4 regions of the Paraburkholderia sp. Ac-20342 genome follow, and region 2 is predicted to be linked to each of the others. Evidence: riboswitches for the same ligand, from Rfam matches in the RefSeq annotation. Region 2 holds a riboswitch; each other region holds the start of a gene.

Region 1 (7,339 bases), on a different contig from region 2:
GAACTGGCGCCGCCTCGAAATGACGATGGCCTATCTGCGCGGCGAACTGCAGCGTCTCGCCGACGAACCGCATCTGCTGCCCGAGGCGCCGCGCAGCCGCCGCGAGTTCGGCGGCGATGTGCTCGAACAGCACATGGCGCTGATGGCGCAGGCCGCGCAGCGCGTGCAGGACATGAAGCGCTTCGTGTGGGACAGCCTCGACAGCGTGCCCGAGCCGATTCTCGTGAGCGATCTGCGCGGCATCGTGCTGATCGCGAACCACGCGGCCAAGGCGCATTTCGCGCGGCTCGGCGCAGCGATGCCCGAGGACCAGCCGATGCACACGGTGCTCGGCGGCCTGACGCTCGTGAAGACGATCGACAGCGGCGCGGCCTCGGACGCCGAGCGCAACCTGTCCGCGCATGCGCACTGGCCGGCGCCGCTCGATCCGAGGCGCGACGAATTCGCCGCGTTGATGGCGCAGGGTGTCGAAGTGCGCGACGCGAAGGAGCGCGACCATCTGCTGCGCTATGCGACCTGCACCAACGCGCAGGGCGAGACGACCGGCTGGATCGCGGGTCTCGTCGACGTGTCGGCGCTGCATGCGGCCGAGCGTCAGCGCGAGGACGCGCTGCGGCTGCTGTCGCACGACATGCGCTCGCCGCAGGCGTCGATCCTGGCGCTGGTCGAGATGGAGCGCGCGCGGACCGAGCCGGCGCTCGCGCGCGGCCTGCTCGAACGTATCGAGCGCTATGCGCAGCGCGCGCTGACGCTCGCCGACGACTTCGTACAGCTCGCGCGCGCCGAGTCGCAAACCTATGTGCTCGAACCGCAGAGCCTGACCGAACTGGTGATCGACGCGAGCGACGAAGTCTGGCCGCAGGCGCACGCGAAGCGCATCGCGCTGCACACCGAGACGGGCGACGCCGACAGCGACGGCCACTGGATTTGCGCCGATCGCTCGCTGATGACGCGTGCTTTTGTCAATATTCTGAACAACGCGATCAAGTACAGTCCGCCAGACACGCGCATCGTCTGCAGCTTCGCGAGCCTGCCGGCGGGGCCGCACCCGGGCGGCACGGCGCGGCGCGTGTCGTGCACGATCCGCGATCAGGGCTACGGCATTCCGAAGGAGCAGCAGGCCGGGCTGTTCGAGCGCTTCCGGCGCTTTCACGAGGCGGAGCGGCCGGAAGTGGGCGGCGCGGGACTGGGCATGGTGTTCGTGAAGACCGTCGTGACCCGTCACGGCGGCGGTGTCGAGGTCGTCAGCGCCACGGGCGAGGGCACGGCTTTCACGATCTGGCTGCCCGCGCTCGACGACGCCTAACCGACGCGTAAGCGGCCGAACCGATCGCGCCGCGCCCGTGTCCTATCCGATTGACCCGAGAGCGATCCATCCAAGAGAAACGAGGAAATGGCAAAAGTCTTCTATCTTTGCGCGGCACTGGCCGCGGCGAGCCTGACCGGCTGCGCGGGCCCGAGCGCCGACGTGCACGTCGCGCGGCCCGACCCTGCCGCCGCCGCGCTGCAAGGCGAGCCGACCTATGCGATGGCGCGCACGCAGCCGCAGGAAGGCAGCACCGATCATCCGCAGGCGGAGAAGCTGGTGCGCGACGAGCTGGCGAAACACGGTTTCGTCGATAGCGACGGCAAGCAGGCGCATTACCGTGTGTCGATGGCGTACAGCACGCGCCTCGCGTCGGTCGGCATCGGCGGCAAGGATTGCGAGCCGGCCGACTGCGGCGACTCGGGCGGCGGGCTCGGTGCGCTGATGTTCGGGCGCGAGTATCGCCATACGCTGACGCTGCGCTTCTTCGACTACGCGAATGGCGAGGAGCGCTACAAGGTCAGCGCGGTGTTCGTCGATCGCAATGCGGACCCGCTGCATGCGCTGCCGCTGCTCGCGAAAACGGCGCTTGCGAAGCTGCCGTTCGACGAACCGGCCGACTGGCGCGTGAAGCTGAGCATCGACAAGACGAGCGGCGCGGCGAGTGTGGAGTCGATGAAGCCGTTGCAGCCGTTGCAGCGTTGAGGCAACGCTAAGGCAGGGATAGGCTTTGGGCTAACGGCGCTGTTGGGTTGGGGCTGACGGGGCTGAGCCTGGGCTTGGGCCGGGTTGGGACGAAGTCGAAACGAGGCCCAAACCTGGTTCATCCAGACCCGGCTAAAGCGGCAAGCCGGGGCCGCCCCGGCCTTGTGCGCGCCTTACTCGCGCTCCACAACATCACTCTGCGGCCAGCAGTTTTCGAACACGCAATCGGCAAGCGGCAGACGGCTCGCCCAGCGCTCGGTTTCGAGCATCGGCTCGCTGTAAAACCGGTCGACGTGGCCGAGGCACAGAATCGCGACCGGCCGCGCGCCCGCGGGCATGCGCAGCAGCTCGCGCACCGCCTCGACGTCGAACAGTGACACCCAGCCGAGCCCGAGCCCTTCCGCGCGCGCGGCGAGCCACATGTTCTGGATCGCGCACGCAACCGAGGCAAGGTCCATCTCCGGCAACGTGCGGCGTCCGAACACGTGCCGCTCGCGCCCGTCCATCAGCGCGATCACGAGCAGTTCCGCGCATTCGAGCATGCCCTCCACCTTGAGCTTCATGAACTCGTCGCGGCGCTTGCCGAGCGCGTCGGCGGTGGCGAGCCGTTCGCGCTCGACGATGTCGTGCAGGGCCGTGCGCAGGGTTGAATCGGTAATGCGCGCGATGCGCCACGGCTGCATGAAGCCGACGCTCGGCGCGTGATGCGCGGCGTCGAGCAGACGCCGCAGCACGGCGGGATCGACCGGATCGGCCACGAAGTGGCGCATGTCGCGGCGTTCGTAAATCGCGCGATATACCGCGTCGCGCTCGGAATCGTCAAAAGGCTGCGCCATGGAACAGGGCGGCCGTGAAGGCCGGGTTGGAAGGCCAGTAGGCGTGCATATAGGTTGCCACAATCGGGCCCACGCGATAAACCGCCTCGCCGGCGGCGTCGCTGTGCGCGCGTGTGGCGAAGCACAGCGGCGCGAGCGGCGTGCTGAGCTTCGAGTAGTGGAACGTGTGGCCGGTCAGCGGGCCGTGCAGGCTGTCGATCTGCTGCATGCCGAGCGCGGCGAAGCGCTTTTGCAGCGTCGCGTGACCGGGCACGAGGCCGAGCATGGGCGTGCTCGTGCCGTGCGCGTCGGTCAGCCGGTCGAGCAGATAGAGCATGCCGCCGCATTCGGCGACCACGGGCTTGCCCGCCGCGACGTGCGCGCGGATCGACGCGGCGCTGCGCGCGTTGCCGGCCAGCGTCGCCGCGTGCAGTTCGGGATAGCCGCCCGGCAGATAGAGCGCGTCGATGTCGTCGGGCAGGGCTTCGTCGGCGAGCGGCGAGAAGTCGTGCACTTGTGCGCCGAGCGCTTCGAGCAGCGCGACGTTGGCCGGATAGATGAACGAGAACGCGGCGTCGCGCGCTATCGCGATCCGCTTGCCTTCGAGCAGGCGCGGCAGGACGTCGGGCGCGGGCGTACCGAAGTCGACGGCCGGCGGCAATTCGGCGAGCGCGGTCGCCGCGAGCGTATCGGCCGCGCGCTCGAGGCGCGCGTCGAGGTCGTCGATTTCGTTTGCCTGGTGCAGGCCAAGGTGCCGGTCGGGCAGCGTGATTTCGTCGCTCGCGGCGATGTGCCCGCACCAGTGCAATTCGGGCGGCAGCGCTTCCTGCAGCATCTGCGCGTGGCGCGCCGAGCCGACGCGATTCGCGAGCACGCCATGAAACGGCAGTTCGGGCCGAAAGCGCGCGAGCCCGAACGCGAGCGCGCCGAAGGTCTGCGCCATCGCCTGCGCGGAGATCACCGCGAGCACCGGCACGCCGAACGTCGCGGCGAGATCGGCGCTGCTCGGCGTGCCGTCGAACAGGCCCATCACGCCTTCGATCAGGATCAGATCGGCCTCGGCCGCCGCTTGCGCGAGCAGGTTGCGGCACGGGGTTTCACCGACCATCCACAGATCGAGCGACAGCACCGGCGCGCCGCTCGCGCGCGCGAGGATCATCGGGTCGAGAAAGTCCGGGCCGGTCTTGAACACGCGCACGCGCCGTCCGAGCCGCCGGTGCAGGCGCGCGAGCCCCGCCGTGATCGTGGTCTTGCCCTGGCCCGAGGCGGGCGCGCTGATAAAGAGCGCGGGACAGGCCGGGCGGCGCGTCGCTTCGGGCGCTGACGGCATCGCTCAGAACTCCACGCCGCGCTGCGCCTTCACGCCCTGCTCGCGATACGGATGCTTGATCGCGCGCATTTCGGTGACGAGATCGGCGGCTTCGATCAGCGCGTCCGGCGCATGGCGGCCGGTCACGACGACGTGCAGCATCGGCGCGCGCGCGTTGATGACCGACAGCACTTCGTCGAGCGGCAGGTATTCGTACTTGAGCACGGTGTTCAGTTCGTCGAGGATCACCATCTGATAGTCGCCGCTTTCGATCATCCGGCACGCCTCGTCCCAGCCCTTGCGCGCGGTGGCGATGTCGGCGTCGCGGTTCTGGGTGTTCCAGGTGTAGCCGTCGCCCATCGTGACGAAATCGCAGTGTGCGATCGCGCCGAGAAAGTCGCGCTCCGAGGTATGCAGCGCGCCCTTGATGAACTGCACGACGCCAAGGCGCATGCCGTGGCCGAGCACGCGCACGGCCATGCCGAACGCGGCCGTGCTCTTGCCCTTGCCGGTGCCGGTGTTGACGATCAGCAGGCCTTTCTCGACGGTCGCGGCGGCCTGTTTCTTTTCATGGCCCTCGCGGCGGCGTTCGGTCATGCGTTGATGCGATTCGGGATCGGTTTTCATCGAAGGTCCTGTTGGGGAGTGTCGGGTTGGGTTGGAGCGGTGTCGGCGTCGCTGCTGGCCGAGGCGATCGCGACGGTAACGCCGTCGTGCACGGTCTTGGGTACGAGCAGGCGCGCGGGCTGTGTGGGCGATGCAGCGGCTGACGCAGCCGCCAGGGTCTGCGCCGCGAGCAGCGCGCAGGGTTCGCAAACGCCATCGACGCCGAGATGCGTTTGCGCGGCCAGCGACGGCGTGGCGACCGGCACCGCGGCGATCTGCTCGCGGCTGAACACCTGCAACGGCAGCGCATGACGCGCGCAGAATTCGCGCAGGCCCGCTTCATGGGCTTTGGCGTCGAGCGTGGCGACGGCGTGAATCTGTTCGAAAGAAGCGACGCACGCGTGCGAGCCGAGCGCGGCGCGCACCGCCGCTTCGATCTGTTGCGCCGAACTGCCGAGGCGACAGCCGATGCCGACGCCGAGCGTCTTGCCCGGGCGTCCGGTGTGTCGAGCGGCATCGGCTTTGGCTTCGGCATTCGCGTCAGCGCAAGAGGCCTCGTGCCCGGCGCTGGCGAGCGAGGCGCGCGTCATCGCGGCATGCAAGGCAAACGCCTCGCGGTAATGGAAAAAGGGCGGCTGCCTGCAAGGGCGCACGCGGCAAGGAAGATCGAGGTCATGCGGTACTGCGAATCCGGGCTTGGACCATCGCGCGGCGCGTTGCGTTTTTGCGGCGAAAACCCCGTGGAAAAACGCCACGCGCGGCGCGGCCATGCTTGAACGCCATCACATCCGTTCCCCGCGGATTCCGGCGGCCGGCAACGCAGCGATGAACGCGGCGCCGCCTCCGCGTCTGGCCGGTATCCGGGCTGGCGGCCTCACGCGCTTTGCCTTCCCGTCCGGATTCGTCGGACAGTGGCGCGAAAAACGCATGTGCGACGCGGCCGGAACGGCGCTCGCGTCGCAGGTCGCTTACCGTTGCGGGGACAGCACAGATTGAACGCATGACGCGCTGCCTGTTTCCCGTTTAACTGCACACGCGAGCGCATGTGCGGGCACCAAACGCGCGCATACGATAGCACATGGCGCCCCGCCGGATAAGCGCGCGCGGCGCTTCACGCGGTGTCCTTTCCTTGACTGCGCATGGCCGTGGGCCTACACTCGCACGCACTTCTGGTGCTCGCGCGCGCATCCATGCGCGTGCAGTTAAACGGGAAACAGGGAGCCCACCTGCTCTGGAACGGGCCAACCTGTGCTGTCCCCGCAACGGTAAGCGAAAAGCGGTATCGGCTGCATGGCCGGCCACCGCGGAGCCGGCTTCGATGTCCACGCGCAAGGCTGCGTCGGCATATCACCACTGGTCGAGAAACCACTCGGCCGGGAAGGGGAAGCGGCGCTTTCGCCAGCCCGGATACCGGCCCGAAGATGCAGGACGGACGCCACGGGGATGCGGCGTCGCGTTCACGACCTCACTTTCCGCTTTCTGTTTTCCGTTGTCGCGGCAACGCCGGCGCTCGTTCCGGCATGCGCGGCGCAACGCCTTCGGATGAACCTCACGATGCAAACTCAATTGCGCAAGATCCCCGTCACGATCATCACGGGCTTTCTCGGCAGCGGCAAAACCACGCTGCTGCGGCACATTCTTCAGCATGCGGGCGGCAAGCGCATCGCGGTGATCGTCAACGAGTTCGGCGAACTCGGCATCGACGGGGAGATCCTCAAGGGTTGCGGCATCGGCTGCGATGAAAACGGCGTCGAAACCGAAGGGCAATTGTATGAACTCGCGAACGGTTGCCTCTGCTGCACCGTGCAGGAAGAGTTTTTTCCGGTGATGGAAAAGCTCGTCGAGCGCCGCGGCGAAATCGATCACGTGCTGATCGAAACCTCGGGTCTCGCATTGCCGAAGCCGCTCGTGCAGGCGTTCAACTGGCCGCAGATCAAGAGCAGCTTCACGGTCGACGCGGTCGTGACCGTCGTCGATGGTCCGGCTGCCGCGAGCGGCCAGTTTGCCGCGAACCCGGTCGCCGTCGATGCGCAGCGCAAGGCCGATCCGAATCTCGATCACGAATCGCCGCTGCACGAGCTGTTCGAAGATCAGTTGTCCGCGGCCGATCTCGTGATCCTGAACAAGACCGACCTCGTCGACGATGCGCAGCAGCGCGCGGTCGAAGCGCTGATTCGCGGGGAGATTCCGCCGCAGGTGAAGATCGTGCGCGCGCAGCAGGGCCAGCTCGATCTGCACACGCTGCTCGGGCTCGAAGCGGCTTCGGAAGAGACGATCCACCTGCGCCACGATCATCACGGTTCCGCCGACGATCCCGACCACCACCACGACGAATTCGATTCGGTCGTCGTGGAAGCGCGCGTGTCGTCGCGCGACGCGGCGATCGCCGCATTGCAGACGCTTGTCGAAGGCCACACGATTTATCGCGTGAAGGGCTTTGCCGCGTTGCCGGGCGCGGCGATGCGCCTCGTGATTCAGGGCGTGGGGCGGCGCTTCGACAGCTATTTCGACCGGCGCTGGCAGGCCGGCGAAAATGACGGCGGCGCGCACGCCGGCAGCCGTTTCGTGCTGATCGGCGAAGACCTCGATCAGGCCACG
Region 2 (7,339 bases):
TGTACCTCGTCGCGTTCATCGCGGCGATCGTCGTCGGCCGGCTGCGGCTGCGTTTGCCGTACGTCGCCGCGCAGGGCTGGAGCGCGAAGGATATCGACGACATGCTGTTCTACGGCGTGCTCGGTACGATCCTCGGCGGCCGGCTCGGCTACGTGCTGTTCTACAAGGCGAGCTTCTACTTCGCGCATCCGCTCGACATCTTCAAGGTGTGGGAAGGCGGCATGTCGTTTCACGGCGGCTTTCTCGGCGTCACGCTCGCGATGATCCTGTTCGCGTATCAGCGCAAGCGCTCGTGGCTGCAAGTCACCGACTTCGTTGCGCCGATGGTGCCCACGGGCCTCGCGGCGGGGCGCCTCGGCAACTTCATCAACGGCGAGCTGTGGGGCCGCGTGACCGATCCGGCTTCGCCGTGGGCAATGCTGTTTCCGGGCGCCGCGCCCGACGATGCCGCATGGCTCACCGCGCATCCGCAACTGGCCGCGCAATGGCATCTGAACGAAGTGTTCGCGCAATATCACATGCTGCCGCGGCATCCGTCGGAACTGTACGAGATCGCGCTCGAAGGCGTGGCGCTGTTCTTCGTGCTGATCTTCTTCTCGCGCAAGCCGAAGCCGCTCGGCGCGATTTCCGCGATGTTCCTGATCGGCTATGGCCTCGCACGCTTTACGGTCGAGTTCGCACGCGAGCCGGACGATTTCCTTGGCCTGCTCGCAATGGGTCTGTCGATGGGGCAATGGCTGTCGCTGCCGATGATTCTCGCGGGCATCGGCCTGATGGTGTGGGCCTATCGACGCGGGCGCCGCGAGTCGGCGCAGGCGGTGAGCGCGAGCTGAGCCTTGGGTCGATGCGGTTGATCCGTCGAGCCGCGCGCCACGGTTTGCCTTGTCTTGTCGGGCAGCGTGGCGGTTGGCGCGGTGGGTCTTTAGAACCTTTAGAGTTTTCAGGACCTGCAAATAGAAACGCCACGGCATGAAGACATGCCGTGGCGTTTCTATTTGCAGGTATGTGTGTTTGCGCGTTTGCGTTCCCGCGCGCGCGTTACTTCATCTGCACCGATCCCGACACGTTGACCGTCACCGTCGACGTGCCGCCTTCGAGCGGCATCGGCGCCACGCTCTTCGCTTCGGCGCCCATGGCACGCGCGCTCATCATCATGACCGGGCGCGGCATGACGCCGCCGTGATTCACATTGACCTCGCGGATCGAATAGCCATTAAAGCCGAATGCCTGCGCCGACGAAGCGGCCTGTTCGCGGAACGATCGGATCGCCTCGCCGGTGAGCTTCTGCTCGGCGGCACGCTGCGCTTCCGGCGACAGCGAGAAACTCACGTTGCCGACCTGCATGATCGATGCCATCTGTCCCGCGAGCTTCGATGCCGAACCGAAGTCGCGGGATTCGAGCACGACTTCGGCGCGGCCGCGCCACGTCGAAATGTGGCCATCGCGATCGGTGGACGGGAAGATCGAGAATGCGCCCGTGCGCGCCGTTACGCCGCTGACGCCGCGCGCCTTCTGCAAGGCGGCGTCGGCGCGCTCGTTCAGCGTGGCCGTGAGCGAGGACGGATCGCTCGCTTCCTGCTCGTAAAACAATGTGATGTCGACGACGTCCTGCGGGACTTCCGCGCTCGCCTGCGCATTGAGCGACAGCACGCCCGCGGGCTGCGGCATGACGCTTTGCGCGCGCGCGAGGGTCGGGGTCAGCGCGAGCGCGACAGGCGCGGTGCAGGCGAGAGCGAGTGCGAGGGCCCGTGCGGCTTGTTTCGTCATTGTTGAACTCCTTGTATGAACAGGTTGTGCACGTGTGACACAAGTGACATGTGATGGCGTAGGGGTTGCGGGTTCGCTTTCGCGACGGGCTGGCTCGCCGGCCAGGCGAAGCCCTTCAATGAGCCCTGCAACACGCGTGTCCGATCATTAGGCGCGGCTCGCGTTGTCTTGGTTCCCTAATTCGGCGTTATCCGCCATGCGGAGAACAACACGGTGCGTTCACCCGTTCGTCATAAGTCACGAACGAACGCCGGATATGCCCTTAAACAAGCTGTTTTGTGATGAAACGCCATTCGGCTTCGGTCACCGGCGTGATCGACAGACGGTTGCCTTTGGCGAGCACACGCATGTCCTGCAACTCGGCATGCTCGCGCAGCGCAGCAAGCGGAATCAGCGGAATCTTCTTTTTGAACACGACGTCGACGAGCATCCAGCGCGGCGTTTCCTGCGACGACTTCGCGTCGTAGTACGGACTCTTGTTATCGAACTGGGTCGGGTCCGGATACGCGGTGGACGACACTTCCGCGATGCCCGCGATGCCGGGCTCGGGGCAGCTCGAATGATAGAAGAGCACGCCGTCGCCGATCTGCATGGTGTCGCGCATGAAATTGCGTGCCTGATAGTTGCGCACGCCGGTCCACGGCAACGTGCGATGCGGTGCGTTGGCGAGATCGTCGATGCTTGCTTCGTCCGGTTCGGACTTCATCAGCCAGTAGCGCATGAATCGAATTGAACGTGAGGGATTGAACGACGCGCGCGAACCGGCGCCTGCAAAAAGCACCTGAAAGCAGCACCGGAAAACGCAGCCCAAAGAAAAACGGCATCGAACCGAAGTACGATGCCGTTCCAGATAAGGTCCCCGCCTTAGCCGCTAGGCCGGCATCCTGAACCGGGGGTTCAGAATTGGTCGCAGTTAGCAACACTTCGGGTACATCAGACAGAGTGACGCGCACGCCCGTGCTACAAATTTCCGCAACCGTGCACATGGCATTGGTTCAAGGAATATATGACCTTGGCGAACCAGGCAGGGAAGCTAAACCGATGAAGCTACAGCAGTTCAAACTTTAACAGAAGAACTCAAACGCTTGCGAGAGGTGCTCATGTGCTTCACCGACACCGCACACCCGCTTTGCAAAAAAGTACTGCGTTTCAAGCTACTTCGTTGAATTCACGACCGGTTCGACATTGGGTTCGAAGCCGGCTGTGACCGCTTACTGCAAGCTGTACTGTTCAATCACAGTACCGAGCTGTTCGTTCATTTGCTGCATTGTACGCCGGATTTCTTCAGCGGGAAATGCTTCTCCGTGTCGCACGCTGTTTTGCAGCTTAAGCAGTTCCGATGCCAGCGACAGCGCGGCCATGACGGCAATGCGATCCGTGCCGCGCACGTTGCTGCCGTTGCGGATTTTCTTCATTTCCGCATCGACGCGTGCGACCGCTTCGAGCAGGGCGGCTTCGGTTTCCGGCGAGCAGGCGAGACGATACGGTACGTCGAGAATCGATACTTCGATCTGCTTGGTGGTCATGCGTTTTCTCCGTGGCGGCTCACGTCGCTTTCCGCTTCCTCGGGTTCGGGTTGAGCGGAGTCGAGCAGATCGAGCTGGTTATCCGGTTCGCTGCTCGCGCGGGCACGCGGCAATTTCTCGAGAATCGCATTCAGGCGCACCTGAGCGTCGTCGATCTTGGCGGAGAGCGCATCGCGTTCCGCCTGCAGGGCATCGCGCTCCCCGCGCAATTGCGCGAGTTCCGCATGCGTGGCTTCGACTTCGGCACGCGTGTGCGCGAGTTGTTCTTCGAGCGCGAGCCGCGCTTCGTGGTGGCGCTGGCTGATCGCAATCAGCTTGCCGATGTTCTGGGAGAGTGATTCGAGTTCGGTGAGCATGTGCTGCGTCCTCTAAAGACCTCGCATTTTAGCGCGGAATGTTACAGGTTCCGACAATTGTCTCGTTTCGAGACGTAACAACTTGGCTTTATGCAAGCATTTTCCCGACCATAAGATGAAAAACCGCTCGTCGATCGGACAATAACCTGCACTCAACGGCACGGCTCGCGCAGGGATTGACCTTTCTTGACGCTCGCCGGGGGCGCTCCTAAACTGGCCGCACTCTGGTGCCCGCGCACGCTTTTCGGCGCGCGCAGTTAAACGGGAAGCAGGGCGCGCGCGGGGTTCGACACCGGCACGCGCGAACCTGCGCTGCCCCCGCAACGGTAAGCGACCGCATCTCGTCATGCAGGTCGGTCCTGATTGCAGGTCGAAGCTGAACCTGCAAGTGTGTCACTGCGCGTCACGCGTGGGAAGGCGGGGCCGATGTGTCGCAGCCCGGATACCGGCCAGAGGGAGAGGACGTCCCCCGCGAAAACGTTAAACATCGGGGGCGCCTCGTTACGCGGCGGCCTGCGGGGAAGCGGGCTGCGCACGCTATCCACAGGACTCTCACCCATGCTGTCCCCCTTCGCCCGCGCGGCGCTGCTCGCGTTCGCGGGTCTGCCGCCCGTCGTGCATGCGCAGACTGCCGGGACCACGGCTGCCGCGTCGGCGGCGTCTTCCGTGCCGGCCGATGTTGCATCGCCCGTTGCTTCGCCGGCTGCTTCGTCGGCCGCATCATCGGCTTCAGCTTCGAGCGCGTCCGCCGATGCGAATACCGATGCCGATGCGAACCCCCGCGCGAACCCGCCGGCCACCGTACTCTCGCCAGTCGTCGTGACCGCCGAACGCGGACCGCAGGCACTCGCCGATACGATCCCGCCGACCACGCTGTTCGATCAGCAGGACATTGCCGACACGACCGCGACCGATCTGCCCGGCCTGCTGCAACTCGCGCCCGGCGCGCAAATCTCGCGTACAGGTGGCCCCGGTTCGACGACGAGCCTCTTTTTGCGCGGCGCGTCGTCGACGCAATCGCTGGTGCTGATCGACGGCGTGCGCGTCGATTCGGTGAGCCTCGGTTCCGCGCAACTCGCGCAGATTCCGCTCGACCAGGTCGATCACGTCGAGGTCGTGAACGGCAATGTCTCGGCGTTGTACGGCTCGGGTGCGATTGGCGGCGTCGTGCAGGTGTTCACGAAAGATGGCGGCGATCATCCGCCGCGCTTCAATTTTTCGCTGGGCTACGGCAGTTATCACACGCAGACGCAAACCGTCGGCGTCAATGGCGCGCTCGATCAGGACGGCCGCACGACCTTCAGCATCTCGCTCGCGCGCACCAAAACCGATGGCTTTTCCTCGCTCGATCCGCTGCAAGCGCCCGGCGCGAATCCGAACGCGAACGGCAATCTGAACGAGAGCCTCTCGGCATCGCTGCGTCACAAGTTCAGCGACAGGTGGGACGCCGGCGTCACCTATTTCCAGTCGAACGGCAACAACAGCTACGACAACGCCTATGGCGAGCCGACCGATCTGAACAACCTCTATAGCAAGGTGCGCCAGCTCTCGGTGTTCGCGAACGGCAAGCTGACCGACTGGTGGACCACGCATTTCACGGTTGCCGAGGGCGACGACCGCAGCGTGTCGAATACCAACGGCATCGACAACGGCCGCTTCGATACCGACAATCGCCAGTACACCTGGCAGAACGATTTCGCGCTGGCCGCAAACCAGAAGCTGCAACTCGGCTACGAGCATCTCGATCAGAGCCTCGATTCCGATACGTTCGCGGCGCCCAACCGTCACGTCGATTCGGTATTCGCGGGCTATACCGCGCGCTTCGGCCGCAATCAGATTCAAGCTAACGTGCGGCGCGACCAGTACTCCGATTTCGGCGGGGCGAACAGTTACTATCTCGGCTATGGCTTCGACATCACCTCGCACTGGAAGGCAACCGCAAGCTATTCGGACGCGTTCCGCGCGCTGAGCTTCGACGATCTGTACTATCCGTTGAGCGGTAATCCGTCGATCCGGCCCGAGCGCAGTCATTCGGTCGAAGCGGGTTTGCAGTACGCATCGAACCTGCTCGGCGTGGTGCGTGTCAGTGCCTTTCAGACGCGCTATACGAATCTGATCGATTACGTGCAGACGATCCCCGGCATCTATCTGGCCGAGAACGTCGGGCACGCGAAAGTGCAGGGGCTCGAAGGATCGTGGAGCGGGCATGTCGGCAAGACCGACGTGCGCGCCTCGCTGACGCTGCAGAATCCCGTCGATCTCGACAACGACGTCGACCTCGTGCGGCGCGCGCGACGCTTCGGCTCGCTCGCGATCAATCGCAGCATCGGCGGCTGGCGCGTGGGCGGCGAGTGGATCGTGAGCGGTCCGCGCGCGGATAGCACCGGCAATCTGGGCGGCTACGGCATCGTGAATCTGTCGGCGCGCTACAACATCACGAAAGCGTGGTACGTGAGCGCGCAAATCGAGAATCTGCTGAACAAGGACTATGAAACGGCCTACTCGTATAACTCGCCGCGACGCGGTGCCTACGTCACGCTTGGCTGGCAGCAGCAGTAACGCACGCACCGGCGTGAGCGCGCGCGCATGAATCGCGCGCCGGGCTCGCTGCCGGCTGCCGGCCACGTCACGCCTACCATGCGCACGATGAACGCAAGGCGCGCGGCCGCGATCTGGCTCGGACTCGCGGTCATCGCCCTGGCCGTGCTGGTCGCGTCGCTCGCGCTCGGCAGCGTGCCGCTCGCGCCATCGCGCGTGCTGGCCGCGTTGATGCCGTGGCATGCCGGACCCGCGCGCGCCGACGACCTCGCCGGCGAGATCGTGCGTACGTTGCGCTTGCCGCGCGCGCTCGCGGGCTTCGCGTGCGGGGCGTTGCTCGCGCTCGCCGGCGCGCTGCTGCAGGTGCTGTTGCGCAATCCGCTGGCCGAGCCGTATGTGCTCGGCGTATCGGGCGGCGCGGCGACGTTCGCGCTCGTGGCGATGATCGCGGGCGGCGCATGGTGGATCGTCGATGCGAGTGCGTTCGCCGGTGCGTTGGTGTCGATCCTGCTCGTGCTTGGCCTCGCGCGGCGCGAGTTATGGCGCGGCGAACCGCAGGACACGTCGCCGCGGGTGCTCCTGACCGGTGCGGTGATCGCGGCGGGGTGGGGCGCGCTGATTACGCTGCTGCTCAATCTCGCGCCCGACAGCCGCTTGCGCGGCATGCTGTTCTGGCTGACCGGCGACCTCAACGGCGGCGCGCCGCCGTGGACCGCGCTCGTCGCGCTGCTGCTCGCGCTGCTTGTGATCGTGCCCGCCGCGCCGCGCCTGAACGTGCTGCTGCGCGGCGATGCGGCCGCGCAGGCGTTGGGTGTTGCGGTCATGCCCTTGCGTCTGCGCGTGTACCTGGTGGCCTCGCTTGCGGCTGCCGCCGCCGTGACGACGGCGGGCACGATCGGCTTCGTCGGCCTCGTGGTGCCGCACATGCTGCGGCTCGCGTTCGGCAACGATCAGCGCATGCTGTTGCCGGCGGCCGCGCTCGGCGGCGGCGTCGCGGTGATGGGCGCGGATCTCGTCGCGCGCACTGTGATTGCGCCCGCGCAGTTGCCGGTCGGCGTGATGACGTCGCTGGTCGGCGTGCCGGTGTTTCTCTGGATGCTGCTGAAGAGGCGTCCATGACACGCGCCCACGATACCGTCCCGGCTTCGGCGC
Region 3 (7,339 bases), on a different contig from region 2:
GAGTTGATCGTGTAGTTGCGCGTCGGGCCGTCGAAGTTGCCCTTCGGCGTGTTGACGTTGAGGTTCGAGATCGTGGTGCGCAGATCGTCGAGATTCAGGCCGTACGCGGCGAGCGCGCGCGGGTTCGCCTGAATCCGCACGGCCGGGCGCTGGCCGCCCGACAGACTGACGAGACCCACGCCCGCGACCTGCGAGATTTTCTGCGCGAGGCGCGTGTCGGCGAGGTCCTGCACCTGGGTGAGCGGCAGCGTTTTCGAGGTGATCGCGAGCGTGATGATCGGCGCGTCGGCCGGATTGACCTTCGCGTAGATCGGCGGTGCGGGCAGGTCGGACGGCAGCAGGTTGCCGGCCGCATTGATGGCGGCCTGCACTTCCTGCTCGGCGATGTCGAGCGGCAAGTCGAGGCTGAACTGCAGTGTGATGATCGACGAGCCTGCCGAGCTTTGCGACGACATCTGATTGAGCGACGGCATCTGTCCGAACTGCCGCTCGAGCGGCGCCGTCACCGACGACGTCATCACGTCCGGACTCGCGCCCGGATAGAAGGTCTGCACCTGGATCGTCGGATAGTCGACCTCGGGTAGCGCGGAGAGCGGCAGAAAGCGCAGCGCCACGAGGCCGACCAGCATGATCGCCGCCATGAGCAGCGCGGTGCCGACGGGACGCAGAATAAAAGCGCGGGATGGATTCATGCGGTAAGTGCCGTGCCTTTTACTTTATTGCGCAGCCTGCGACGCGTGTCTGCCGCGATGCGCATGCGCGGCGGAAGCGCCCGAGGCGCCGGCCGCGCCGTGCGCGCCCGATGCACCACTGGGACGCTCGGCCGGAATCGTGATCTTCGAGCCTTCGCGCAGACGGTCCGAACCGTCGATCACGACGCGCTCGCCGAGCGCGAGGCCCGACTTGATGCTGGTGCGCTCGCCGTCCACGGGACCGGGCTTGACCGGCCGGACCGTGACCGTGTTGTCGTCCTTCACGACGTAGACGAACGGACCCATCGAGCCGTTGAGCACCGCCGAGGTCGGCACGATGACGGCGTCCTTGATCGTGTCGACGAGCAGGCGCGTGTTGACGAACTGGTTCGGGAACAGCCCGTTGTCCTTGTTATCGAAGAGCGCGCGCAGACGCACCGTGCCGGTGGTCGTGTCGATCTGGTTGTCCATCGTCTTCAGCGAGCCGACTTCGAGCGGCCGCGTGTTGCTGCGGTCGTAGGCGGTGGCCGAGAGCTGTTCGCCGTTCTGCGTGTGCTGGATGATCTGCTGCAGGTTGTCTTCCGAAGTCGTGAAGATCACGCTGATCGGCTGTAACTGCGTGATGACCGCGATGCCGTTCGCGAGGCCCGAGGTCACGTAGTTGCCCGGATCGACCTGGCGCAGGCCGACGCGGCCCGACACCGGCGCGGTGATGCGCGCATAGATGAGGTCGAGCTTGAAACTGTCGACATTCGCCTGGTCGGACTTCACGGTGCCTTCGTACTGGCGCACGAGCGATGCCTGCGTGTCGACCTGCTGGCTCGCGATCGAGTCCTGCGCGAGCAGTGTCTGGTAGCGCTTGAGGTCGAGGCGCGCGGTGGCGAGCAGCGCCTCGTCGCGCACCAGTGTGCCCTCGGCGTTGCGCAGCGAAATCTCGTACGGGCGCGGGTCGATCTGGGCCAGCACGTCGCCCTTCCTGACCATCTGGCCTTCCTTGAAATAGACGTCCTGCAGGACGCCGCTCAGCTGCGGCAGCACGGTCACGGTAGCCAGCGGCGTGACCGTGCCGAGCGCGGTCAGCACGACCGGCATCTCGCCTTGCGTGGCGGTGGCGACGTGCACCGGCTGCGCCATGTTCGCCATCGCGTTCGGACCGCCGCGGCCAAAGCGGCCACCGCCCCGCGCACCGCTTGCGCCGGTCGGGGCGCTGGCGCCGCTCGCGCCGCCCCACGGATGCCAGCGCCATAGCACCACTCCGAGAATGACCAGAACCGCGACGATCAGTGCGATGGTGCGGCCGCGATGCCGCTTTACCGCGCCGGGCGCGCCATGTTGCGCGCCGCTTGCCGACGGTTGGGAAGCGGTGGGGCGCTGGTTTTCCAGGTGCTTTTGTTGTTCGTCCATCGGTTCGGTCGGGTGGCTGGCTTTTTGATGTGCGCCGCTCGCGCGTTTGCCGCGCCCGCAGGGCGGCGACACGTGGACGGCATGACAGGCGGCTGCGGTTGCGTCAGGTTGCGTTCGGTTGCGGGTGCGTCGCGCAACGCGATGCTACCCGAGGCGCGGGACAGAGATGTTAACGCAATGCGGAATCACCACGGCGCGCGCGGCGCCGTTTTCGACGGCAAAAACGGCCAGATGCGCGTGTATCCCGCGACGGGATGCGTGATCGTACGTTGCGGTCTCTGTAACAGTCCAGCCGCCTATTTTTCGTTTAATTACGAAGGTTACAGGATGTTGGGAAATTGTTGGCCTGGTGTGAAGGGGCGCCTCGCCGGGCGCCGTCGGCCGCGTGCGCCGGCTGGTGGCGCATCCGGCCGCGGTGCTTTTCGCCGTGCCTGTCGCGGTGTCTGTCTCGGTGCCTCAGGTGTCGAGCCGGCGCGCCGGCGTGCCGCCGACTTCGAGCACGATCTTGCCGATGCATTCGAGCAGCGCGGGCGCGGCATGCGAGATGAGCCAGTCGCGCGGGCACTGGTCGGCCGCGCCGCCGCAATTGACCGCATAGCGCTCGCCCGACGGCCCGACGAAGCCGAGCGCGATCGCATTGAGGCCGTCGTACCACTCGCCGGTGGCGATCGCGAAGCCGCGCTCCAGCGTGTCCTCGATCGCGCTTTCGAGCCGTCCGCCGATGTAGCCCCATTCGTTGCCTTCGGCCGTCTGCAGACCGGCAAGCAACGCTTCGCGTTCCGGCTGCTCGAGCGCCACCAGATAGGCGCGGCCGACCGCGGTGCGCGTCAGGCTCATGCGCGAGCCGATTTCGAGCCGCGACACGAGCACCGCCGAGCGCGGCCGGATCGTGTCGATTACGACCATGTCGAAGCGGTCGCGCACGGCCAGATGCACCGAGAGGGCGGTGCGCTCGGCGAGTTCGATCAGGAAAGGCCGTGCGCGGGCGCGGATGTCGAAATTGCGCAGAAAGCCGTTGCTCAGCTCCAGCACCGACGAAGTCAGCACGAAGCGTTCGCTGTCGGGCAGCCGCAGCAGGAAGCCGGCGCTGACCAGCGTCGCCGTGATGCGCGAGACCGTTGGCTTCGGAATGCCGGTGAGTTCGGCGAGTTCGCGATTGCTCAGCGGCGCGTTCGCGGCGGCAATCGAGCGCAGCACGGTCAGGCCGCGAGCGAGGGCGGTGACTTCGTCGCCCGAGCCGTCCCGGTCTCTGGCGACGACCGCTGCGCTCGGGATCGGAGTAGGTCGTTTCATGGTTTTTTGGAACTGTATTTCAGATTCTGAGTTCGTCCCCAGTCGACGGCCGGTCTACGGAAGACGGCGGGCATCTTCCAGCCGTGGCACCAGTTCAGTTTTGTTTGTGACAAATCGATTCTATCGGAAAAAGTTGCCGGAACGACCTGGATTCGGATTTTGCTTGACTTAGTCAGCATAATCATAAAAAATGGAACATTATTTCGAAAGATGGAATCTTCCAGAAAGGTTGCCGGCCGTATCGTTCCCGTTGCCCGTATCGCGCGGGAATGCAAGGGGCTCGGCGGCGAATGCTTTCAGGCACTGCGGCACCGCTTTTAACCCCCGCTGCTTTTGCTTTAATACCGTCTCTCAGGTTCTAGCACGGCCCTCGGAATGGCTAGAACTTTTAAGGCGTCACGGCAACGTGACGCCTTTTTTTCTTTTCCGCTTTCTTTCCGCTCTCGTACGCTCAGACCTGCGGGTTGGTCTGCACCTCGTCGAAACGCTTCACGCGATAGATCGCCGCCGACACGAGCCAGCTGAGCGCGAAGATGCCGATGATGATGTAGCCGAGCATGCCGAAGTTATCGTTGAGCGCGCCGATCGCGTCCCAGATGCCGCCTTTCAGGTTCAGCTGATCCGCGAGAAGGCCGAGCGCCTCGATGCCGCCGATCACGAGCGCGACCGCGATCGAGACGAGCGTGATCGTCATGTTGTAGTAGATCTTGCGCAGCGGCCTTTCGTACGCCCAGCTGTAGGCGCCGAGCATCAGGTGGCCGTCGAGCGTGTCGACGAGCGACATGCCCGCACTGAACAGCACCGGAAACACCATGATCGCCCACGGCGAGAGCCCCTTGGCCGCCTGCGTCGCCGCGATGCCGAGCAGGCCGATTTCCGTGGCGGTGTCGAAGCCGAGGCCGAACAGAAAGCCGATCGGATACATGTGCCAGCTACGCGTCACGAGCCGGAAGAGCGGCCGGAACAGGCGCGCGATGAAGCCTCGATTCGCGAGCAGCATGTCGAAGTCGTCGTCGACATAGGCGCCGCCATTGCGCACGTGGCGCCACGCGCGGTAGATGCCGCGCAGAATCAGGAAGTTCATCAGCGCGAGCGCGAACAGGAAAAAGGACGACACGGCCGTGCTGACGATGCCGCCGATCTCCCTGTAGTTGTCGAAGCGGCCCTGGATCGCGGTGGTCGCGAGCGCCACCGCGACCGACGCGAGCACGACGACGCTCGAATGGCCGAGCGAGAAAAAGAAGCCCACGGCAACGGGCCGCTTGCGTTCCTGCATGAGCTTGCGCGTCACGTTGTCGATGGCGGCGATGTGGTCGGCGTCGACGGCATGGCGCAGGCCGAATCCGTACGCGAGCAGCGCGGTGCCGAGCAGCACCGGATAGTGGTGGAACGCCACGATCGCCCACACCCACGCGAGCAGGTTGATGGCGATCAGCACGCCGTAGATGCCGAATAATTTGCTGCGGACTCTCGAATCCGAATCGTTGAAAATCTCGGCGAGTCGATCAAGCATGTTGAATCTCCAGGAATTGCGCGTTCCGTGCAGGTTGGGAAAAGACGACATAGCGAGGTCTGACTCCGGGGTGAAACAGGTTCCCCCGATACAGTGGCGCGACCGCGCCGGAATCTCACCGGCTTCCCGCTGTGTCCGTGTTGAGGCGTAGGCCCTGTGGGCTTATACATCGCCGATACTGAAAAGTCGATTTCTGCGCCGGCCGCGAGAGTCGGCGAGACCGTCGAACGGGTTCCGGTTTCGCTCCCGGTTGGGTTTTTCGGGCGGCGGCACGCATGTCCGCACGCGAGTACTGCGCGGGTGTCGAGCCGGCTGCTCAGCGCGACAGCAGCGACACCGTTGCGATGCCGAGGATCGTCATCGCGAGCGAGGCGCTGACGTGAATCGCGACTTCGCCGGCAGCCCAGCCGAGCCGTCCGTCCTGCAGGCGTTGCACGACTTCGGCGGAGAAGGTCGAGAACGTTGAGAGACCACCCATCAAACCGGTGATGACGAAGAGCCGCCATTCCGGCGCGAGTTGCGGCACGCGCGCGAAGCCCGCGACCGCCACGCCGATGATGTAGCCGGCGATCACGTTGGCGGCCAGCGTGCCGAGCGGCAGTCCGCTAAACAGGCCGTTCAGGCGAATGCCGAGGAACCAGCGAAACAGCGAGCCGAGTGCGCCGCCGATGGCGACAGCGAGAAAGGACCAATACATGGAAGAGGATCGGAAACCGGAGTGTGTCGACAAACCGGTTCATGCGGGCGAGACGATGCCGCGTCCGCATGACCGGGCGTAGCAGGCATCATCAGCCCCAAGGGCGGTTAAGGGAGAATGCCATCTCCAGCCGCGCAGTCTAACATCGGTGTGCGCATTTGTACGCGCACCCCGGCTCACTCCGGCGTCGCCGAAATCTTGTGGATCGACAGATCCGCGCCGTTGTATTCCTCTTCCTGATCGAGCCTCAGGCCCACGGTCATGCGGATCACGCCATACACGAGCGTGCCGCCGAGCACCGCCACGACGATGCCGCCGAGCGTGCCGAGCACCTGCGCGCCGAGCGACACGCCACCCATGCCGCCCAGCGCGCGCATCCCGAAGATGCCGGCCGCGATGCCGCCCCACGCGCCGCACAGGCCGTGCAGCGGCCATACGCCGAGCACGTCGTCGATGCGCCAGCGGTTCTGCACGCAGGTGAACATATAGACGAACAGCACGCCGGCGATGCCGCCCGTCACCAGCGCGCCGAGCGGGTGCATGAGGTCGGAGCCCGCGCATACCGCGACGAGTCCGGCGAGCGGGCCGTTGTACGTGAAGCCGGGGTCGTTGCGGCCGGCGAACCAGGCGCTCAGCGTGCCGCCGACCATCGCCATCAGCGAGTTGACCGCGACGAGGCCGCTGATCTTGTCGAGCGTCTGCGCGCTCATCACGTTAAAGCCGAACCAGCCGACCGTCAGCACCCATGCGCCGAGCGCGAGAAACGGAATGTTCGAGGGCGGATGCGCGGCGATGCCGCCGTCGCGGTGATAACGGCCGTGGCGCGCGCCGAGCAGCAGCACGGCCGGCAACGCGACCCAGCCGCCGAACGCGTGCACGACGACCGAGCCCGCGAAGTCGTGGAACGGTGCGCCGAACGCCTGCGTGAGCCAGTCCTGAATGCCGAAGCGGTTATTCCACGCGATGCCTTCGAAGAACGGATAGACGAAGCCGACCAGCACGAACGTCGCGAACAGCTGCGGGTTGAATTTCGAGCGCTCGGCGATGCCGCCCGAGACGATCGCCGGAATCGCGGCGGCGAACGTCAGCAGGAAGAAGAAGCGCACGAGCCCGTAGCCGTTGTGCTCGGCGAGCGACGCGGCGCTGCCGAAAAACTGCACGCCGTACGCGATCGTGTAGCCGATGAAGAAATACGCGATCGTCGAGACGGCGAAATCCACGAGGATCTTGACGAGCGCATTGACCTGATTCTTCTTGCGCACCGTGCCGAGTTCCAGGAACGCGAAGCCCGCGTGCATCGCCAGCACCATGGCGGCGCCGAGCAGAAGAAACTCGGTGTCGGCGCCGTATTTCAGACTTTCCATCGATGTGTCCCGCTTATGCCAAAAAGTGCGCTATGTGAGCAAGAAGTGGGCCAAAGTTGTGCCGGCGGCGCCGGTGCGGTGCAAGCAGGCACCGGGATGGACTTGCACACGATTTCGCACCGTGCCGCGTGGGCTGGACTTTGCACCTGAATAGCGACAACAGGCACAAAAAAAGTGCATGCGCGCCGGATGGCGGCGGGAATGATCCAGCCGGGGGCATAATCTTCGATTTCTATTACAGTTTTATCTGGATTCCTGACGCATGAGGCGCCTGCGGTGTATGCGGCGCATACGGCGCCCGACAGCCGGGCGGCGTGTCTCGCGTCGCGTTCGCGCCGGCTTCCCGTGCGGCCCGGCCTGCGGCCCGCTTTGTCTT
Region 4 (7,339 bases), on a different contig from region 2:
ACCACCCGGCACCGCTTCGTTCGCGTCGCTGCGTCTGCAGCAGAGAAACGAGATTATGCTGACCGCCCCGCATCACGTCAAGACCCTTCTCACAATTTCTTTTAAAAAAATCGAAGAGCTTAAAAATCGAGCACCATGGCATCGAATTCGAATTAGTTAGCCATCCGATTTAATTTGCACCGGGAGAAGCGAAGAACATGGATTAGAAGATTAGGTAATTGGCGAAAAGCGACCTGAGGAGCTTTTCCACAGAAAATGTTCGCAAGCCTGTGGATAACCACTCCACAATTACGCCAAGTCATTGAAGTAAAACCATTCTTGCGCGTTGCGCGCGAAGCATGACCGCTTTCGCGGTCATGCATTGCCTTCAATCTCAGGCCGACCTCATCGTTACGCGCGCATTCGTACGCATGAATGCACTGCGCTCGACCAGCGCGCCAAACAGCAACCCGATCGTCGCCCACATGATCACCTGCATGCCGATCGCGACGACGCGGAACTTCCACAGCAGCACGGCCGGGAAAGCGGCGGGCACTTCATTGATGACCGGCATCGACAACTGCACGGCCGCGATGATCGCGACGAACACCAGGCCTGCCACGATCGAGCCATTCCACGCGCCGAGCTTCGCAACCGCGCGGCGGCGCACCTTCAGCGCAAACACCATCGTCACGAGCGAAATGGCGATCATCAGGAAGAACAGCCCCGTGCGCATGCCGATCGTCTCGGGATCGCCGACCGATGGCGGATTCGCCGGATACTTGATATTCGGCACGATCACGAGCGCGATGAAGGCGCCGAGCGCGAGCCATGCGGACAACGCGCGCATGCTCAATGCACCCGCCCGTCCATAGGCATACGCAAACACAAGCGAGAACAAACCACCGAACGCCGCACCATACGTCACGACGCCGGTCAGCAGACCGAGACCCGCCTGCGTTTCGCGGCTCACGAGTTCGGGCTCGGGAGCTTCGCCGCGTGCGGCCGCCGCTTTTTCTTCGAATGAAATAGCCTGATCGACCTGCGGCTCACCCGCGAGTCTCGCGAAGCTGAATGTGAGCAAGCCCGCGACGATGCCCGCGAGCATCCCGCGCACCAGTAATTTGCCAACCATGTCGGACTCCGTTAGTGGCAGGGAAAGCCAAGCAGATGGCGGCCGTCGTGCACGAACTCATGCACGTACATGCCGGGGACCAGCGAAGTAGCCCCCTCTTCCGCACCAACAAAATAAAGCGCGAGCAACAGCAGCAAACCGCCGAATACCACCCACGGCAGCAGTTCGCGCAAAGGAATCGGAGTAGGCTCGGCCGCAGGTTGCGCGGCGGGATCGAAAACGGCTTCGGCCATGATGGATATCTCCTGGGGGTAACGCGCCCCGAAAGTCGATGACATAGGAATGGTGCGAAGCACAGGTCTGGCTTTCGGCTCTTGCTTGCAAACCGATTACAGTGGCGCGACCGCGCCGGGCTCTCACCGGCTTCCGTGCTTCGCGGAGCCCTTATTCTACGCGCTAAACTTCTGCCTTCATGAAAGCTTCGGCCACGTTTGCAAGCTCGCGTGGACAAACGGCAGCATCGGGAAAGCACAGAATGGATACGCGACTGCTACTGATAAGCCACGCGGCGACGGCCTCGCAACGCGCGGGCCGCTTCCCTTCCGACGACCCGCTCGACGCGCGCGGCACCGCCGAAGCGCAAGCGGCGCGCGCCCGTCTGGCACTTGCGCACGAGGCTCGCGTCTTCACGAGCCCGGCTGCCTGCGCGCGCGATACGGCTGCGGCGCTCGGCCTGAACGCCACACCCGCCGCAGCGCTAGCGGATATCGACTACGGCGACTGGCGCGGCCAGCGCCTCGCGGATCTCGCCAATGAAGCGCCCTTGCAACTCGCCGCGTGGACTCGCGACGCCGACACCGCGCCGCCCGGCGGCGAATCGTTCAGCCAGCTCGTGCAACGGATCGGCGCATGGCTCGACGCACCGGACGGACCCACGACATCGGCATCGACATGCAACGCGGCAAACCCGGCACCGCCAGCCGTATCGCCGCAAACACACACGGTGCTCGCCATCACGCACGCGCCGCTGCTGCAAGCCGCCATCGTGCATGCGCTCGGCGCATCCGCACAGGTATTTCCTCGCATCGAGATCGCTCCGCTGTCGGTCGTCGAATTGCGCCACTCGCGGCGCGGCTGGACATGGTGGCCAGCCGCCACTCGCTGACGCGAACGCGGCATGCGAAACATACGGCTTCGCTCCCCTGCTGGCAGCCCCGCCGCCGCATCCGACACCATCGGAAACACGTCCCGTCCCCCTCCGTTTAACGCGACTGTCGCATTCGCGCCGCAGACTCTCCCGGCACGGCGCGAATTTCCGATTCAATAGTTTGCTAACGAATATCAAGGAAATACAATACCTGCCATGCCGAATCTTGATACCCTGCGCCGCACCGTCAGCAGCACGCTGGTCGTCGCCGCCAGAAAGTGGCGGCGCACGAGTCATGGCGTGCTGGCGGCCTTCAACGTCTCCGAAGCGTGCGCGACCCCGCTTCTGACCGCGAGCCGGCTCGGTTCGGCAGTGCGCCAGGTTACGCTCGCCGATCACATCGGCATCGAAGGCCCTTCGCTCGTGCGGCTGCTCGATCAGTTATGCGCAGCGGGCCTGATGCGCCGCGAGGAAGATCCCGAGGACCGCCGCGCCAAAACCGTCGCGCTCACCGACGAAGGCCGCGCCGTCACCGCGAAGATGGAAGAGGAGCTGGTCACGTTGCGCGCCCAGGCGCTCAAGGGCCTGTCGCGCGACGATCTCGAAGCCACGCTGCGCGTGCTCGATGCGTTCACGACGGATGCCAGCGGCCGCGCCGAGCTCGACGCCGAAGCGGCGGCGAAGCCCGAGCCGCCGCAACGCGGCACAACGGCCGGACCTGCAGCGGGCACCCGCGCGCCGCTCGAACGCGCCGCGTCCAAGCGCACCACGTCGCCGCTCAAACGCGAACCCGCGCGGCGCGAACCCCTCGCCGTCAAACTCGGCAAGACCGGCAAGAGCGCGGCCCCAGGCGCCGGCAAGGCGCACGGTACGGTCAAGGCACGCAAGTCCACCAAACGCGGCGTCCGCGCAACGGCGCCACACAACGCCGGGTCCGCGTAACGGTCTATGGCCTACCCTTCCTTTCGCGACTGGCTGTTCTCGGTCAAGACGTTCTTCGCGGCAATGCTCGCGCTCTACATCGGACTCGCGTTCCAGTTGCCGCGGCCGTACTGGGCGATGGCCACCGTCTATATCGTGTCGAACCCGTTCGTCGGCGCGACCCGCTCGAAGGCACTCTATCGCGCGCTCGGCACTGCGCTCGGCGCGGCGGGCGCGGTGCTGCTCGTGCCGCCGTTCGTCGAATCGCCGTATCTGTTCAGCGTGGTCGTCGCGCTCTGGACCGGCACGATGCTCTACCTCGCGGTATCGGACCGCACCGCGCGCAGCTACGTGTTCATGCTCGCGGCCTACACGATGCCGATCATCGCGCTGCCTTCGGTGACGAATCCCACCGGCGTGTTCGATCTCGCGGTCAGCCGGACCGAGGAAATCCTCGTCGGCATCGTCTGCGCGAGCATCGTCGGCAGTGCGCTGTTTCCGAGCCGGCTCGCGCCGACCATCATCGAGCGCACCGACGCATGGTTTCGCGACGCCGCGTTCTACGCGACCGAAACGCTGTCGGGCCGCATCGCGAGCGCGGCGATTTCGGGCGCGCGGCAGCGGCTCGCGAGCACGATCAACGGTCTGGAACTGCTGCTGAGCCAGCTCGCCTACGATCACACGCGGCCCGACATCCTCGCGCGCGCACACGAACTGCGCGGACGCATGCAGTTGCTGCTGCCGATCATGTCCTCGCTCGCCGACCCGCTGCTCGCGCTCTACCACAACGGCCAGCACAGCTGGCCCGAAGGACTCGACGCGCTGCTCAAAGACGTCATCAAGTGGTTCAACCAGCCGCTGCCCGCGCCGAGCAAGGGCTATCACCCGGACGAAACCGCCAACGCGCTGCGCGAGCGCATCGCGGCGCTGCGTCCACCCGCGGCCGCGCTCGCGCACTGGGACGGCGCGCTGCTCTCGAACGCGCTATGGCGTCTGAGGCAGGTCATCGACGTATGGCAGGACTGCCGCTCGCTGCGCATCATCATCGCGCGCGACGAAGGTTCGTGGCGGCCGCACTTCCGTCATTGGCGGCTCGGCGGCACCGAGCGTTTCTACGACCGCGGCATCATGCTGTTCGCGACCGTGTCCGCGGGCCTCGCGGTGATTCTCGCGTGCAGCCTGTGGATCGGCTCAGGCTGGAACGACGGCGCCAGCGCGGTGACGCTCGCGGCGGTGGCCTGCTGCTTCTTCGCCGCGCTCGACGAACCCGCGCCGATGGTGTTCCGCTTCTTCCTCGCGACCGCGGTCAGCGTGCTCGCGGCGGGCGTCTATCTGTTCGCGGTGCTGCCGCACGTGCACGACTTCCCGATGCTCGTGATCCTGTTCGCCGGGCCGTTCATCCTCGTCGGCACGCTGATTCCGCGCCCGCAGTTCAACATGGTCACGGTGCTCGTCGCGGTGAACACGGCGACCTTCATCAGCATTCAGGGCGCCTACGAGGCTAACTTTCTCACCTTCGTGAACGCCAATCTCGCGGGCCTCGCCGGCCTGCTCTACGCGTATCTGTGGACCCGCGTGACGCGTCCGTTCGGCGCCGAATTCGCGGCTTCGCGCCTGCTGCGCTCGAACTGGGCCGACGTCGCACTGACCGCGTCGACGACGCCGATCGAAGACCCGCGCAATCTCGCCGCACGCATGCTCGACCGTCTGATGCAACTGATCCCGCGCCTCGCCGCGACCGACGAGCACCGTCATCCGTCGATCGAAAGCTTCCGCGATCTGCGCATCGCGTTCAACGCGATCGATCTGCGCCGCGCCACGCGCAAGCTCGGCGGCGAAGTGCCGGGCGCGATCGAGCACGTTCTCGACGGCGTACGCAGTTACTACGAGAGCTGCGTCGAGCGGCGCCGCCGCGAGCCGGTGCCGCAGAGCCTCATGGTGTCGATCGACGCGGCGGTCGCGCGCGTCACCGCGCAAGGGCTCGCGAATGCCGCCGCGCCGACCGAAACCTCGCCGACCTCGGCGCGCCAGTTGCGCGACGCGCTGCACGCGCTCGTCGGCTTGCGTCTTTCGCTGTTTCCGGCCACGCTCACGAAGCCGACGCCGACCGAACCGGAGGCTTCCGCATGATGCGCGCCTCCGCTTCCGGCAGCCCGTTCCCACTCTTTTCCAGTTCCCGCGATGATCGGTGAAATCGATATCTTCGGCGTGTTCGTGCCGTCCGTGCTGGTGCTGATGCTGATCGCCTACCTGATCAACCTCGTCATCCGCACGGTGCTCGCGTACGTCGGCTTTTACCGCTTCGTGTGGCATCGCTCCATCTTCGATCTCGGCATCTATGTGCTGGTGCTGGGCCTTGTCGTCGTCGTTTCGCACAGACTAATAACGTGAAAAAAACCTGGTTCTCGCTCGGTCAGATCCTGCTGACCCTGATCGTCGTCGTCGTGGCCGCGCTCGTGCTGTGGAAGCTGGTCGCCTATTACATGTTCGCGCCGTGGACCCGCGACGGACACGTGCGCGCCGACGTGATCCAGGTCGCACCCGATATCTCGGGGCTGATTTCGTCGGTCGAGGTGACGGACAACCAGCAGGTCAAGCAAGGCCAGGTGCTGTTCGTGATCGATCAGGCGCGCTATGCGCTCGCGCTGCGCCAGGCCGAAGCGACCGCGCAGCAACGCCGCGCCACGCTCGACCAGGCGCGCCGCGAATACGCGCGCAATCGCCAGCTCGGCAATCTCGTCGCGGCCGAAGTGCTCGAGGAAAGCCGCTCGCGCGTCGATGCGGGCGAGGCCGCGCTCGCCGACGCGGACGTCGCGATCGACACCGCGAAGCTGAACCTCGAACGCTCGACGATCAAAAGCCCGGTCGACGGCTATCTGAACGACCGCGCGCCGCGCGCCGGCGAATTCGTCGCGGCGGGCCGCCCGGTGGTGGCGGTGGTCGACATGCACTCGTTCCGCGTCGACGGTTACTTCGAGGAAACCAAGCTGCGCGGCATCGACATCGGCCAGCCGGTCGACATCACCGTGATGGGCGAGCCGACGCCGTTGCGCGGCCACGTGCAGAGCATCGTCGCCGGGATCGAGGACCGCGACCGCACGCAAGGCTCGAATATGCTGCCGAACGTGAACCCGGCGTTCAGCTGGGTGCGGCTCGCGCAGCGCATTCCGGTGCGCGTCGCGCTCGACGAAGTGCCTGCCGACTTCCGCATGATCGCGGGCCGCACCGCGACGGTGTCGGTGCGCGATCTGTCGCCGGTCAGAAGGCAGCCGGTGTCGGGTGCGGTGGCGGCTTCGGCCGCGCCGGTGGCGCCCGGTTCGGCCGTGGCGGCCAGTTCGGCCGTGGCGGCCAGTTCCGCCGCGCCGGCCGCGGCTGCGTCGGGCGCGTCGCAATGAAACTCGCGCGCCCCTTATCCTCGCTGGCGCCGCGCCTGCCGCTGCGGCCATGGCTCCCGCTGTTGCCGCTATTGCCGCTCGCGGTCGCGCTGAACGGCTGCATCAACGTCGGCCCCGACTACACGCTGCCGAAGCAGGCGCTCGTCAACGCGCCGCTCGCCAAAGGCGCGCTCGAAGGCGCTGACCCCACCCTGACCTCGACCCTCAACACGCCGACGGTCTGGTGGAAGCTCTACGACGATCCGGTGCTGAACAGCCTCATCGACGAAGCGCTGAAGTCGAACACCGATCTGCGCGTCGCGGCCGCGAATCTCGCGCGCTCACGCGAGGCGCTCGGCGTCGCGCAGGCGCAGGGCGGCTTCTCGGGCAAGGCGTCGGCAGCGGTCGAACGCGCACAGGAATCGGCCGAGCAATACCTGCTCTTCGAGAAACTGCCGGTCGCCAACGAAGCCGACCTCGGCATCAGCATCTCGTACGAAATCGATCTGTTCGGCAAGCTGCGCCGCGGCGTCGAAGCGTCCGCGGCGGACACCGAAGCCGTCGAAGCCGCGGGCGACCTCGCGCGCATCACCGTGGTCGCCGACGTCGTGCGCTCGTACGTCGAGCAATGCTCGGCGGCCGAGGAGTTGCGCATCGCCCAGCAATCGCTCGCGTTGCAGAAGCAGCGTGTGGACGTGTCGCGCCGTCTGCGCGACGCGGGCCGCGGCAATCAGACCGACGTCACGCGCGGTCAGACCCAGGTCGACAACCTCGCGGCCGACATCCCGCGCTATACGGCGCGCCGCAAGATCGCGCAATACCGGCTCGCGGCGCTGCTCGCGC

The links. A riboswitch is a leader RNA that binds a small molecule or an ion and turns the genes downstream of it on or off. The one in region 2 is predicted to bind cobalamin.
Region 1: linked by a shared signal. The riboswitch ahead of G3N58_RS03695 (cobalamin biosynthesis protein) and the one ahead of G3N58_RS00775 (TonB-dependent receptor) in region 2 are both predicted to bind cobalamin.
Region 3: linked by a shared signal. The riboswitch ahead of G3N58_RS30645 (HoxN/HupN/NixA family nickel/cobalt transporter) and the one ahead of G3N58_RS00775 (TonB-dependent receptor) in region 2 are both predicted to bind cobalamin.
Region 4: linked by a shared signal. The riboswitch ahead of G3N58_RS32270 (CbtB-domain containing protein) and the one ahead of G3N58_RS00775 (TonB-dependent receptor) in region 2 are both predicted to bind cobalamin.

Annotation. Positions count from the first base shown of each region.
Region 1 is NZ_JAAGPQ010000005.1:139,786-147,124, forward strand. Features, by position in the region: gene G3N58_RS03670 (CHASE2 domain-containing protein) at 1-1,306, shown strand, start outside; gene G3N58_RS03675 (DUF4136 domain-containing protein) at 1,394-2,011, shown strand; gene bluB (5,6-dimethylbenzimidazole synthase) at 2,185-2,847, opposite strand; gene G3N58_RS03685 (cobyrinate a,c-diamide synthase) at 2,831-4,156, opposite strand; gene cobO (cob(I)yrinic acid a,c-diamide adenosyltransferase) at 4,160-4,762, opposite strand; gene G3N58_RS03695 (cobalamin biosynthesis protein) at 4,759-5,331, opposite strand; cobalamin riboswitch at 5,575-5,815, opposite strand; cobalamin riboswitch at 5,895-6,175, shown strand; gene cobW (cobalamin biosynthesis protein CobW) at 6,296-7,339, shown strand, end outside.
Region 2 is NZ_JAAGPQ010000001.1:186,896-194,234, forward strand. Features, by position in the region: gene lgt (prolipoprotein diacylglyceryl transferase) at 1-833, shown strand, start outside; gene G3N58_RS00750 (SIMPL domain-containing protein) at 1,039-1,767, opposite strand; gene G3N58_RS00755 (EVE domain-containing protein) at 2,030-2,488, opposite strand; RNA gene ssrS (6S RNA) at 2,620-2,801, opposite strand; gene G3N58_RS00765 (cell division protein ZapA) at 2,979-3,293, opposite strand; gene G3N58_RS00770 (ATPase) at 3,290-3,649, opposite strand; cobalamin riboswitch at 3,858-4,118, shown strand; gene G3N58_RS00775 (TonB-dependent receptor) at 4,208-6,208, shown strand; gene G3N58_RS00780 (iron ABC transporter permease) at 6,236-7,306, shown strand; gene G3N58_RS00785 (ABC transporter ATP-binding protein) at 7,303-7,339, shown strand, end outside.
Region 3 is NZ_JAAGPQ010000119.1:5,591-12,929, reverse strand. Features, by position in the region: gene G3N58_RS30660 (MdtB/MuxB family multidrug efflux RND transporter permease subunit) at 1-692, opposite strand, end outside; gene G3N58_RS30655 (MdtA/MuxA family multidrug efflux RND transporter periplasmic adaptor subunit) at 717-2,096, opposite strand; gene G3N58_RS30650 (IclR family transcriptional regulator) at 2,553-3,389, opposite strand; gene G3N58_RS30645 (HoxN/HupN/NixA family nickel/cobalt transporter) at 3,841-4,902, opposite strand; cobalamin riboswitch at 4,936-5,074, opposite strand; gene crcB (fluoride efflux transporter CrcB) at 5,219-5,599, opposite strand; fluoride riboswitch at 5,675-5,736, opposite strand; gene G3N58_RS30635 (ammonium transporter) at 5,776-6,963, opposite strand.
Region 4 is NZ_JAAGPQ010000143.1:4,883-12,221, reverse strand. Features, by position in the region: partial or broken gene G3N58_RS32280 (hypothetical protein) at 1-160, shown strand, start outside; gene G3N58_RS32275 (CbtA family protein) at 374-1,114, opposite strand; gene G3N58_RS32270 (CbtB-domain containing protein) at 1,126-1,347, opposite strand; cobalamin riboswitch at 1,390-1,533, opposite strand; gene G3N58_RS32265 (histidine phosphatase family protein) at 1,590-2,219, shown strand; gene G3N58_RS32260 (MarR family transcriptional regulator) at 2,418-3,143, shown strand; gene G3N58_RS32255 (FUSC family protein) at 3,150-5,252, shown strand; gene G3N58_RS32250 (DUF1656 domain-containing protein) at 5,304-5,513, shown strand; gene G3N58_RS32245 (HlyD family secretion protein) at 5,510-6,517, shown strand; gene G3N58_RS32240 (efflux transporter outer membrane subunit) at 6,514-7,339, shown strand, end outside.